DNA from 4 places in the Ruegeria sp. BE1 genome. Region 1 is predicted to be linked to each of the others. Evidence: riboswitches for the same ligand, from Rfam matches in the RefSeq annotation. Region 1 holds a riboswitch; each other region holds the start of a gene.
The links. Region 1 has a riboswitch for cobalamin ahead of ACR0J5_RS12580 (hypothetical protein). Riboswitches for the same ligand answer to the same signal wherever they lie in the genome.

Region 1 (3,202 bases):
CCACCAGTACCATCGGGTCCGATGCAGTTCATGCCCTTGGCAATGATCCGGGCCGTCGTGGTTTTGCCGGTGCCGCGAATGCCGGTCATGATGAAGGCTTGCGCGATCCGATCCGCCTCGAACGCGTTTTTCAGGGTGCGCACCATGGCGTCCTGACCGACCAGATCGGCAAAGGTTTCCGGGCGGTATTTGCGGGCAAGAACCTGATAGGCGGGGCTGGGCGTGTCGGTCATGGGGGCTCTGTCGGATTCGGGTTCCGATGCAGCGTAGAGACCCCCGCCGCCCGCGTCCACCGCCGCAATGGGTGAAATTCGGTTTGCATCGCGCTTTGCGCATCGTAGAAGCGCATCTGAAAAAAGGGGCGCGCAGATGAGTCATTTTGCGATTCATGCAGTGAACGTGGGAAACGGGCTGCTTGCCCTGTCGCCTCTGCCGGGTCGGGCGGGGGGCTACGTGCGGGATTTCTCGGTCCTGCGGGAATGGCAGCCGCAGCTGGTGATTTCGATGACCACTGGTGCGGAGATGCAGCAGGCAGGCGCCTCTCGCCTTGGGGATGATCTTCGCGATGCGGGTATCCAATGGGCGCATTTGCCGGTTGCCGATTTTGGCACGCCGCCCTCTGATATTCAGGCCGTCTGGCCCGAGGTCAGCACCGCAGCGAAAGAGGTATTGGCCGGTGCGGGGCGGGTGCTGGTCCATTGTCGGGGCGGGTGCGGACGCTCGGGAATGGTCGTGCTACGCCTGATGGTCGAACTGGGCGAGTTGCCGGACGCGGCGCTGAAGCGCCTGCGCGCGGTTCGCCCTTGTGCGGTCGAAACCGAAGGTCAGATGGAATGGGCGGTGCAAGCCCATCGCGCCACCCCGGAAGGATAGATTAGAGAGCCACCCGCTGTTCCGGCCGGACCGCCGCCCCGGTTGCCAGTTTCGACACTTGCAGCATTGCGCAAGGAGGCGTCGGCAACATCTGAGCCGGGCGGGTGGTGAACTCTGGCCCGAACAGCATTTCTGCGTAGTCCTCCAGCGCGTCGATGGGGGCGTCAGCCTCGGCCCCGCCGAACATGAGGATTTGGTCTCTGTTCGCCCGATACCGAACAGCACATCCTTGCGGGCAATGGGCCAGCTCTGCGCTGCCTTCAAATTCGAAATCGTCGGATGTGGCCGGTATTGCGCTTTCCATGGCTTGCACGATGGCGCGGGCCATCTGCGCCAGGGCCGGGCAGGTCTTGCCGGTTTTCTGGCATAGGGTGGCTGAGAATTCGTGCGTCTTTGTCTTCCAGATCATACTGCGCCCTCCGCGCATTGAGCGGGGCAAAGATCAGGTGTGACAGCGAACTGACGACCTGCCCGGACACCCCGCCCGAGTTACAGTTGTGTTCGATGGCAGGTCTCCTGACTTGCGGGTCATCGCGTTGCCGACCTTCCCAGCCTTTCGGCCAGTGGTATTTTGGCATTGCTCACCGCTTACAGTTGCGGGGGCAGTCGCGGCCTTGGTTCATATCGGCATAGCCAATCAGAACCGCACCGTGTTCCCTTTTCATCCCGCCCCGAAGATCGGGGACGAGAACCATCGCGCAATCGCTAGCGGGTGCAGGTGACCCGAGTCAAGCGCGCAATTGACGCGACGAGGTGGACGCATGGTCATGTTGCGCCCCTGTTGACTTGGGTCGGGAAATCGGGCCGGTATAGAAAAGTGAACCGTCTGGTTCAGAATCGGGAGCCGCGCCATGCTGGACACCGCGCAGACTGTATCGACGCAGGACTTCGAATTCCCCTCGGGCACAGGCACGCTGTCCGCGCGTCTTTATGCGCCGGTGGCTGATCCTGAAGTTGCCGTTGTGATTCACGGTGCGACAGGTGTGCCGCGCGACTATTACCAGCACTTTGCCCGGTGGTTGGCGGCCGAACAGGGCATGGCTTGCATGACCTATGACTACAGCGATTTTGGCCATTCGCTGAAGGGGCCGTTAAAGGCATCCACGGTCACAATGGCGGATTGGGCTTTGATCGATATGCCTGCGGCGCGAACCGAGATGCGGAGACGGTTTCCCGAGGCTCAGCAGTGGAGCATCGGTCATTCCGTCGGTGGTATGTTGGGGCCTGTTCAGCCGGATATTGATCTGATCGACCGTATGATATGTGTCTGCTCCGGGCCTGTGACAGTGTCTGACCATCCTTGGCCTTACCGGGCGCTGGCTTTGTTGTTCTGGTACGGTCATGCGCCGCTTGCAGTAAAAGCGCTCGGCTATCTGCCGGGCAAAGCCTTGGGCTTTGGCGCTGATTTGCCTGCCAGCGTCTATTGGCAATGGCGCCGCTGGTGCACGGCGCCCCGCAATTACCTGCCCGAGATCGGCCAGACCCTGCCCGACGCGGGGTGGGCGCAATCGAGAACCCCGGTGGATTTGTACACGTTTGACGACGATGATGTCGTGCCGCCGAACGCGGTGTGGCGGCTGGCCGATCTGTACGGACCGCACGCGCGCCGCCATCTCTTGTCACCGGGGGATTTCGGTCTGACCAAAGTGGGCCATATCGGCGCGTTCGCCCGACGCAGCGCAGCCGTCTGGCCAAAGCTGATCGCATAGCGCGTATTATTCTTCTTGTGGGGATGAAGTGAGAGGTTGGACATCGACCCAAGCGGGGCTCGTTGTGGCTGCTTCCTTCCGGACCTGACCAGGTTGGCGAGGCGCTCGCCCGCGCCAACCTCTCAGGGCTTGATATAAGTAAGGAACCGGTGGAACGCAACCCGTCACAGGGCCAATCGGATTTGTAAAAAACCCTCGGCGTCTTCGCCCAGCACCTGCGGACGATAAGCATCCAGTTCTGAGATATGTTGCGTCGCTTTCGAGCCGGTTCGGATCAGTGCGGTGGCGCCGCCGGGTATCGGAGCAAACCGAAACGGCCGGGATACATGGTGCAAAGGGTCCTGTGGCAGGTTGCCTGCGATATAGGCCTGTAAGACCTCCTGCACTGACAGGATCGGAAGGGGGATTCGTTCTGCCCGCTCCAAATGCGGGAAGTGACCACCGCCATTGGCTCTGTAATTGTTCAGAGCAACCACAAAACGCTGATCAGGGCGCAGCGGGTTGCCCTGAAACAGGATGTTCCGAACCCGGGAGGCCTGGGGATGGATGGTTTGCCCTGACGGATCAAACCGGGCGGGCTGCGTCAGGTCAATCTGGCAGCTGAGCCCATGAAGAATATC
Region 2 (3,202 bases), on a different contig from region 1:
CATAGTGGATATGTTCGCGCGCCAGAAACCCGTGCAGGTTCATCTGCCCCAGACCAATCGCGTGGCTTTCATCATTGCCACGACGCACGGAGGGGACCGAGTCAATCGCCGACATCTCAGACACTGCCGTCAGTGCGCGGATCGCAGCGCCAACAGTGCGGCCCAGATCGCCGCCATCCATCGTCTTGGCGATGTTCAGCGACCCGAGGTTGCACGAGATGTCCGTGCCCAGATGCGCATAGCTGAGGTCATCATTGAATTCCGACGCCTCATTCACCTGCAGGATTTCCGAGCACAGGTTCGACATGTTGATCCGGCCCGCGATTGGGTTCATCCGGTTCACCGTGTCCTCGAACATCACATAGGGATAGCCGGATTCGAACTGAATCTCGGCAATGGTCTGAAAGAACTCGCGCGCGTTGACCTTGGATTTGCGGATGCGTTTGTCATCCACCATCTCGTGATATTTCTCGGTGACCGAGATTTCCGAGAAGGGCACGCCATAGACCTTTTCCACGTCATGCGGTGAGAACAGGTACATATCGGCGTTCTTTTTCGCCAGTTCAAAGGTGATGTCGGGGATGACCACGCCAAGGCTGAGGGTCTTGATACGGATTTTCTCATCCGCGTTTTCGCGCTTGGTGTCGAGGAACCGCATGATATCGGGGTGGTGCGCGTTCATATACACGGCCCCAGCCCCTTGCCGCGCGCCCAGTTGGTTGGCGTAGGAAAAGCTATCCTCCAACAGTTTCATCACAGGGATCACGCCCGAGGACTGGTTTTCGATCCCCTTGATCGGTGCGCCATGCTCGCGGATATTGGTCAGCAGCAGCGCCACACCGCCGCCGCGCTTGGACAGTTGCAGGGCCGAGTTGATGCCGCGCCCGATGCTTTCCATGTTGTCTTCCAACCGCAGCAGAAAGCACGAGATCAGCTCACCACGTGACGCCTTGCCCGCGTTCAGGAAGGTTGGCGTGGCGGGTTGGAACCGGCCATCCAGAATTTCCTCCATGAAGGACAGGGCCAGCGCCTCATCCCCGCGCGCCAGTGCCAGTGCGGTCATCACAACGCGGTCTTCGTACCGCTCAAGATACCGTTGCCCGTCGCGGGTTTTCAGAGTGTACGAGGTGTAATACTTGAACGCGCCCAGAAAGGTCGGAAACCGGAATTTCTTGGCATAGGCCGAATCCCAGATCTGACGCATGAAGTTCTTGGAATACTGGTCCAGAACGGCCGCTTCGTAATAGCCTTCGGACACCAGATAGCCCAGCTTTTCATCCAGCGAGTGGAAGAACACGGTGTTCTGGTTCACATGCTGCAGGAAATACTGCCGCGCGGCCATGCGGTCTGCGTCGAACCTGATCTTCCCCTCACCATCGTAAAGGTTCAGCATCGCGTTCAGCGCGTGATAGTCCTGCTCATTTACGCTGCTGTCGAGCATTGGTGTCTCCCTAGTTTTTCAAGCCCGGCGCGGACGCGGGCGATGTCGGTGTCAGTGCCGGCCAGCTCGAAGGAATAGAGCAGCGGAACGTTGCATTTCTGGGCGATGATGCGACCGGACATGGCGTAGGTCGCACCAAAGTTGCGATTTCCAGCGCCGATCACCCCGATGATCCCGGCGCGGCGGGCCGGGTCGTTCAGAAACCGGATCACCTGTTTCGGAACCGCCCCGCGCCCCTCGCCATCGGCATAGGTCGGGCAGATCAGAACATAGGGGCCTTTGGGGTCAGGCAGCGGGTCCATCCCGGTCGGAATGCGGAAAGAGGTCAGCCCCAGCCGCGTCACAAAGCGGTGGGTGTTTCCGGATTTCGATGAGAAATAGACCAGCGCCGGGATCGGCGCGGTCATGGATCAGGCCAGCTGGGCGATCATGTCGGGGCGAAAGCCCGACCAATGTGCGCTGCCAGCGACCACAACGGGGGCCTGACGATAGCCCAGCTCGGTCACGTGGGTCATGGCGCTATCGTCCTGAGTCAGATCGACCACATCATAGGCGACGCCCTTTGCATCCAGCGCGCGGGTGGTTGCGGTGCATTGTACGCAGGCGGGTTTGGAATATACGGTAATGCTCATGTCGTCCTCTGTCCTTTAATCAAAGTCGAGGACGCTGCGGGGAAAATGCCCCAGAACACGCCCCCGAACCCTCCGTTCGTGGTTATCATTTGCGCCCGGCAGGTCTCCTGGCTTGCGGATCGTGGTTCGGACTGGCCTTCCCAAAAGCACGCTTTCAGTGGCGTGTCCAGCCGAACGATCCGCTTACAGTTGCGGGGGCAGCGCCGGTTTTTCACCGGTTTCCCTCTTAGCTTTCGACAGGAATCGAAAGAACCGAAGCAACTGTATATAGAGTTTGGTTGCCACTTCTTGTCAATATATAGGGTGAAGGTCCGATAAATTTCTTTTTCGCACAAAACGTGCCCCAGCCACAAAATGGTGAAGTCCTAGTGTGATCTCTTGTCGAATCAACCCCGTTTGTGTTTTGTCGCCGTGATGGTTCCCTGACCGCGATCTGCGGGACGGGATAAAAGGGAATACGGTGCGGCGCTTTTCATGCCAAATCCGTAACTGCCCCCGCAACTGTAGGCGGTAAGCGACCCGAGATCGTCCACTGGGCCAAAGCCTGGGAAGGATCGGGACAGCGTTGACCCGCAAGTCAGGAGACCTGCCATCCGATTTTAACGTAGCTGGGCGGGGTGTCCCAGAGGGAGTAGACAGTGTTTCAAACGGTCCATGCCGTAAAAAGACGTGTCCTTGCTTGCCCCCCGACCAATCGGAGGAGCCGAGGCCTATGTCAGTACAAAAATCTCCTGTCCCATATGGTGGGACACACGGGGTAGACGCCTTTCCTGTGGACCTTCCTATGCGCGCCGTTGCTTGGAGTGCGCATCAATGATCAGGCGCGCCATGACCAAGTGGGGCCGGTGCCTGACTGAATATAGTGTGATAGCGCAGGTTGCGGGTGCATTGGCACTGTCGGCGCTGTTGTGGCTATCGATCTACGCGGTGATCTGATGACAACTGTTCTGCAACTGCGCGACCTGACGCTTGGATATAGTGATCTGACGCTGTTTCGCCGCCTCTCGATGGATATTGAGGCCGGAACCACCCTTGCGGTGCTGGGCGCCAATGGCTCTGGCAAGAGTACGTTTGTCAAAATGATGCTGGGCCTGATGGACCCTCTTTCCGGCAGTCTGCACTGGCCGCA
Region 3 (3,202 bases), 320 kb from region 1:
ACCACTTTTGCGCCGGTTTGCCTTGCGGAAGTGATCCTTGGTGCTTTGGGTCCAGTTCAACTGCTCCTCCTGCACGGTCAGGGTTTCGACGTGATCGGACTCCAGCAGGAACGTCGCGCGCATGGGCATGATCCCGTCAACAACCATCACGTTTTGCGCGGACGGATCAATGCTGAGCGTTCCGGTCAACCGAACGGGCTGATGGACATGGCTGGGCGTCCAGTCGACATTCAACCGGACCCGGATCATCTGATTGGGCAGCGGCGCGGGCAGATGACTGCACATCCCGCTTTGCGGCACCAGATAGACGACACTCTGCCCATCTGCATCCGGCGGCGCAGGGATGGCAAACCCCATCAGCGTGACGGTCTGGCCATCAAGATCGGGATTGCCCGCAGATCCTGCATGATCCCGGCGCTGCGTGACCGCCTGCACCTGATCCAGCAGCCAATCCACATCAATTTCATCGGCGGTCAGGGCGGCCTCGGTTTCTGTTAAAAGCATCTGCCATTTCCGGCGCTCTTCGTCGCTGCCTGCACCCTGTTGCAACCTGCCCCGCAGGCGCAGGGCAAAGATGACATCATCGAACTGTTCGGGCGTGAGGGCGCGAAACGGGTCCTCGTAATTCTGGGCAGCGGGATCTGGCAGTTCAGACCAATCCAACACCTGGCCCGATGCGGCCGCAGTGCCGAACCAGCCCAGGGCCAACAAGGCCAGAATGTGAACCCAATTGCGCATGTCCCGACTGTACCGATCAGACGGGATCATTCCAGCCTCTTTCCGCGGGCACGCGCAGAGTTTATCTGCGCCCGCCCACTCCGGAAACTGTCAAACTGAGAACTTTATCATTGACCCATCGCAGGAACTGGGGCAGTCCATCTGACGATGGTTCCCCGCAAGGGGAAGAGAAAGGGAATACGGTGCGGTTTGCCATCTGGCACCAAATCCGTAACTGCCCCCGCAACTGTAAGCGGTGAGCAATGCCAAATATCCACTGGCCCGGCGGCTGGGAAGGATGGCAAAGCCACGACCCGCAAGTCAGGAGACCTGCCATCATATGTTCAACCAACCCGGGGCGGGGCGTCCTGGAAGGAGGCTATGATGACACGACTGGCGCGTGTTTCGACGATCGATACACTCTGTGGCCGCTGTTGACGGGCGGGCCTGAGGATGTCGGAAAAATCTGATCATGTCATTCTGATCTGCACGACCTGCAAAGGTGAACTGAGCGCAGAGGCCATTCAAACAGCGCTTGCAGATAAGCTGCCTGTGGGGTTTGCGGTGCGCACCGTGGACTGTATGGCAGGCTGTGCCCGGCCAATAACGGTTGGGTTTCAGGCGGTGGGCAAGGCGCAATACCTGTTCGGCGACATCCGCACGCAGCGCGACATCGACGCGCTGGCCACCTTTGCCCATCAATACCAGCAAAGCGTTGATGGCTGGACCAGCGCAACGGACCGGCCTCGGGCGCTTTATACCAAGACGCTGTCCCGCATGCCGCGACTGGAGTTTGGAGGGCGACCATGACTCACCCTCCCTTTTTGGTTGCTGAAGACCTGGAGTATTACGCCCTGAACGGGGATGTCCTGCTTCAGGGCGTCTCGTTCGAATTGGACAAAGGGGCAATTCTGGCCATTGCGGGGCCCAATGGGGCAGGCAAGACAACGCTGCTGAACCTGCTATGCGGTGCGGCTGATCTGGTTCTGGGCGATGTGCGCGTCGGCGGGCGCAGCCTGAAACAGATGTCGGCCACCGAACGCGCCCGCATGATCGCCGTTGTCAGCCAGCAGGAATACCCCGACGGACGGCTGGAACTGCGCGACTATGTGGCCCTTGGCCAGATCCCGATCCGGGCCGACCGGTCTGCGGCTGAACACGCGGCTGAACTGGACCGGATACTCGACCTGACCCATCTTGGCGCTCTGGCGGGCAAGCGCATGGCGCAACTGTCCGGGGGTGAGCGTCAGCGGGCGCATATCGCCCGCGCGCTGGCCCAGAATCCGTCCCTGCTGTTTCTGGACGAACCCACCAACCATCTGGACCCGGACGCCAAGGGACGGATGCTGTCGCTGGTGGCCGAGCTGGGGATCACGGTGGTGATGATCGTCCACGATCTGGTCATGATCCCCGAATTTGCGTCCCATGTGGCGCTGATGAAATCCACACGCCTGACTAGTTTCGGAACCGTCGCCGAGGTGCTGACCGCAGATAAGGTCCGCGACACGTTTGGCGTGGATTACCTGTGCTTTCAGCACGAAGGCCGGATGATCCCGGCGCTGGATATCCGAAGAACACCCATTTCAACTTAACCCAAGGAACTATTCTATATGAAACATCTCTGGTCTGCGGCTATGGTGGCTGCCATTGCGGGCGGTGCCTCGGCACATGAGGTCACGGTCGACAATTGCGGCGAACCGCTGGTCTTTGAAACCCAGCCCGAGCGTCTGGTCGTGCATGACATGAACATGACCGACATGGCCTTTGCGCTGGGTCTGCAGGACAAGATCGTGGGCCTGACCGGCATCACCGGCTGGTACAAAACCAGCCCCGAGTTTGACACTCTGCGCGGTGACATCCCTGAGCTGGCCCCGAAATACCCGACCGTTGAAAACCTGGTCGCGGTAGAGCCCGATCTGTTCTTTGCCGGTTGGTACTACGGCATGAAGCCGGGCGGTGACGTGACCCCCGACACGCTTGCACCCTTTGACATCAAGACCATGATCCTGACGGAAAGCTGCGTGCATCTGGACAAGGACCGCCCCGAGGCCAGCATGGACCTGCTGTTTGACGACGTTCTGCGTCTGGGCACCGTCATGCATGTCGAAGACAAGGCCGAGGCGCTGGTCGCTGGCTGGAAAGAGGAACTGGCCGCGATTCAATCGCAAACCGCCGATGTCGCCAAACCCCGCGTTTTCCTGCTGGACGGCCCGGCAGATGCGCCCTTTACCGCTGGCAAATTCGCCATCCCCGACGCGATGATTGCAGCTGCGGGTGGTGAGAATGTCACCCATGACATGGACACCAGCTGGGGCCGCACCTCGTGGGAGGCCGTGGCCGCCGCGAACCCGGAATTCCTGGTGCTGCTGGACTATCAGACCGGCAATGGCGCGGCGGATACGTTCAAGTTCCTGCAGGAACATCCGGTGATGTCGCAGACTGACGCGGTCAAGAACGAACGCTGGATCGGCCTGCGGTACGAGGA
Region 4 (3,202 bases), on a different contig from region 1:
ATCTTGTCGTCTTTGAGGCGGCCGCTCGCCTGCAATCCTTTACGCGCGCCGCTGAGGAGCTGAACGTGCAGCAACCCGCCGTCAGCGTCGCAATCCGTCGCCTGGAAGAGGGGTTGGGCACGCCGCTTTTCACCCGCAGCCATCGTCAGGTTGTTCTGACCAGCGCCGGACAACGGCTTTTGGCTGATGTCACGCGCGCCTTTGAGCAGCTGTCTTTGTCAGTGACATCCATTCAACAACTCAACCAGACGGGATATGTGACGCTCAGCGCATCTACGGCGTTTAATAACTATTGGATTATGCCGCGCCTTGCGGAATTGCAGAAACGCTATCCCGGCATTGATTTGCGCCTGCAATCCAGCGACCGGGAACCCGATATCGATGCCGAAAACATAAGCCTTGCGATACGGCTGGGCAATGGGGACTGGTCGGGTTGCGAATGTGCATTGATCGCGCCCGAGGTGATCTATCCCGTCGCATCGCCGCGTGTCATGGCAGCAGCGGTCGATCTGCGCAGCCTTCCGAACCTGTTGACCCAGCGGCTCATCCATCTGGAAGAACCGATACGGCAGCGCCCAAGCTGGAGCGAATGGTTCGCGAATTTTTCAATCCGCACCGCTGTGCCGAACACAGGCCTTCGCCTGAATGATTACGCTCTTGTGCTTCAGGCCGCCATGGCCGGAGAAGGGTTCGCCTTTGGATGGAAACACCTGACGGACAGGCTGGTCAAACAGGGGCTTCTTGCCGCAAAAGCCGATTGGCAATGGGCCACGGGTAAGGGATTTTATCTGGTCTGGTCCAAAAAGACCCCCCTTTCGGATGATGCGCAAAGGGTGAGGGATTGGATCTTACATAAAGTTGAGAAATCCCAATAGCCCCAAGCGGCGGCAAAGCGCGACACAGGGGTTCGGTGGCCTGAGGCCCGAGAAACCCGGCCCCAATATCCGTGCAGCGCCGTCAAAAAATCATCGTGTCAGTTTTTCAGCATAAAATGTCGCATTTTTTCCAGCGGCCAGAAGGACCCCGGCTAGGGTGCGCGTGTGAGGTGCTGCCGCCCGAGACCCGGGCGGTGGATAATTGGGAAGTCGGTGAAATTCCGCCACTGCCCCCGCAACGGTAACGAAGGTCAGGCTCGGCAAGAACCACTGGGACGAGGATCCCGGGAAGGTGCCGAACCGGGTGAAAGCCCCTTCCAAGTCCGGAAACCAGCCTTGCAGATATGTCAAACCGCGGGTGGCGGTGGGGGCGCATGTTCCGGACGCGATCCTCGCGCGGCTCCGGGCTGGTCTTCTTTGTCATCTGCCCAAGCAATGCCGCGGGGCGCGGCAGGAGAGCCAGAAGTGAGCAACATTCAAAGCCTGTTGACACGTCGAAACCCAGCCTATGCTCTGGAGCAGGCGTTTTACACGGACCCCGATGTTTTTCGGACCGACCTTGAGGCCATACATTACCGCCAGTGGCTGTTTGCCATTCCCGCTTGTGAATTGGTGAAAAAGGGCGATTACGTTACCTATACCGTGGGCGCCTACCGCGTGATTATCGTGCGCGGCGCAGACGATCAGATCCGGGCTTTTCACAACACCTGCCGCCATCGCGGCTCGGTTATTTGCAAGGCGGCAAAGGGCAATGCGCCGAAACTCGTATGCCCATATCACCAATGGACTTATGAGTTGGATGGTTCGCTTCTTTGGGCGCGGGACATGGGCCCCGATTTCGATCCCAAACAACATGGGTTGAAAACCGTGCATTGCCGCGAACTGGCCGGTCTTATCTACATCTGTCTTGCGGATGAGGCCCCCGACTTTGACACCTTTGCCAATATCGCACGCCCCTATCTTGAGCCCCACGACCTGAACAACGCCAAGATCGCGTTTGAAAGCACCATCGTCGAAAAGGGCAACTGGAAACTTGTCTGGGAAAACAACCGTGAATGCTATCACTGTGGCGGCAACCATCCTTCGCTCTGCCGGACTTTCCCGGATGACCCCTCTGTAACCGGGATCGAAGGCGGCGAAACCCCCGCCTTCATGCAAGACCACTTCGACCGGTGCAAAGCGGCCGGCATGCCTTCGCAGTTCTATCTGCATGATGACGGCCAGTACCGTCTGGCGCGGATGCCTCTTAAGGAAGGGGCGGAAAGCTATACGATGGACGGCAAATCCGCCGTGCGCCGGTTTTTGGGCCGCGCGCCCTTTGCCGATGCCGGGACGCTGCTGAAGTTTCATTACCCCAGCACATGGAACCATTTCCTGGCCGATCATTCGATTGTCTTCCGTATTACTCCGATCAGCCCAACCGAGACCGAAGTCACCACCAAATGGCTGGTCAACAAAGAGGCCGTCGAGGGCACAGACTATGACCTAAAGCGTCTGACCGAGGTTTGGATGGCCACCAATGACGAAGACCGGCAGGTGGTCGAGGACAACCAGCTAGGTATCAACAGCCCGGCCTACGTGCCGGGACCCTATTCAGGCATACAGGAATCCGGGGTGCTGCAGTTTGTTGAATGGTATTGCAACACGCTGGCGAATCATGTGGCCCCTGACGTCATGGCTGCGGAGTAACGGGGATGAAAGACCTCAATACAGTGGCCCCGGTCTGGCAGGATAGTGAGATGCTGGAATGCGTCTCGGTCGTGCCTGAAACGCCCAATACGGCCAGCTTTACGTTTCGGGCCCCGTCAGGCGCGTTTTTCGCCTATCATCCCGGCCAGTTTCTGACGCTGGAAATACCAGCCCCCGACCAGCCCGGAGGCGTCGTGCATCGCACTTATACGATCTCGTCCTCTCCATCGCGGCCGCGCTCTGTCACGGTTACTGCCAAAGCGCAGCCCGACAGCATTGGAACGCGCTGGATGCTGGACAACCTGAAGCCGGGCATGGGAATCAGGGCCATCGGTCCGGCTGGCCTGTTCACCAATGTGGAAAGCCCGGCCCGCAAGTTTCTGTTCATCTCGGCAGGCTCGGGCATCACGCCGATGATGTCGATGACCACGTGCATGTGGGATGAAGGGCGCGATCTGGACATCGTTTTCATCAACTGCGCCAAACGCCCGTCCGAGATCATCTTTCGCCAACGTCTGGAACAGATGGCCAGCCGAACGCCCGGTCTGGATCTGAAATTCGTTGTGGAAGAGGCCGACCCCTACCGCCCCTGGACTGGATATCAAGGCCAATTCAACCAATTGATGCTGGGCCTGATG

Region 2: it holds a riboswitch for cobalamin, as region 1 does, so the genes downstream of both, nrdH (glutaredoxin-like protein NrdH) here and ACR0J5_RS12580 (hypothetical protein) in region 1, are expected to answer to the same signal.
Region 3: it holds a riboswitch for cobalamin, as region 1 does, so the genes downstream of both, ACR0J5_RS10935 (DUF1636 family protein) here and ACR0J5_RS12580 (hypothetical protein) in region 1, are expected to answer to the same signal.
Region 4: it holds a riboswitch for cobalamin, as region 1 does, so the genes downstream of both, ACR0J5_RS16125 (aromatic ring-hydroxylating oxygenase subunit alpha) here and ACR0J5_RS12580 (hypothetical protein) in region 1, are expected to answer to the same signal.

What each region holds. Positions count from the first base shown of each region.
Region 1 covers NZ_JBQFTY010000003.1:485,802-489,003, forward strand. Annotated here, with positions in the region: gene ACR0J5_RS12570 (DNA polymerase III subunit gamma/tau) at 1-233, opposite strand, end outside; gene ACR0J5_RS12575 (dual specificity protein phosphatase family protein) at 301-873, shown strand; gene ACR0J5_RS12580 (hypothetical protein) at 875-1,282, opposite strand; cobalamin riboswitch at 1,363-1,584, opposite strand; gene ACR0J5_RS12585 (alpha/beta hydrolase family protein) at 1,725-2,582, shown strand; RNA gene ffs (signal recognition particle sRNA small type) at 2,609-2,707, opposite strand; gene ACR0J5_RS12595 (bifunctional 2',3'-cyclic-nucleotide 2'-phosphodiesterase/3'-nucleotidase) at 2,747-3,202, opposite strand, start outside.
Region 2 covers NZ_JBQFTY010000005.1:223,670-226,871, reverse strand. Annotated here, with positions in the region: gene nrdE (class 1b ribonucleoside-diphosphate reductase subunit alpha) at 1-1,441, opposite strand, end outside; gene nrdI (class Ib ribonucleoside-diphosphate reductase assembly flavoprotein NrdI) at 1,423-1,836, opposite strand; gene nrdH (glutaredoxin-like protein NrdH) at 1,852-2,073, opposite strand; cobalamin riboswitch at 2,153-2,345, opposite strand; cobalamin riboswitch at 2,472-2,681, shown strand; gene ACR0J5_RS15920 (metal ABC transporter ATP-binding protein) at 3,009-3,202, shown strand, end outside.
Region 3 covers NZ_JBQFTY010000003.1:161,727-164,928, reverse strand. Annotated here, with positions in the region: gene ACR0J5_RS10940 (DUF3299 domain-containing protein) at 1-768, opposite strand, end outside; cobalamin riboswitch at 870-1,069, shown strand; gene ACR0J5_RS10935 (DUF1636 family protein) at 1,171-1,527, shown strand; gene ACR0J5_RS10930 (ABC transporter ATP-binding protein) at 1,524-2,309, shown strand; gene ACR0J5_RS10925 (ABC transporter substrate-binding protein) at 2,328-3,202, shown strand, end outside.
Region 4 covers NZ_JBQFTY010000005.1:269,830-273,031, forward strand. Annotated here, with positions in the region: gene ACR0J5_RS16120 (LysR substrate-binding domain-containing protein) at 1-875, shown strand, start outside; cobalamin riboswitch at 1,027-1,228, shown strand; gene ACR0J5_RS16125 (aromatic ring-hydroxylating oxygenase subunit alpha) at 1,311-2,564, shown strand; gene ACR0J5_RS16130 (FAD-binding oxidoreductase) at 2,570-3,202, shown strand, end outside.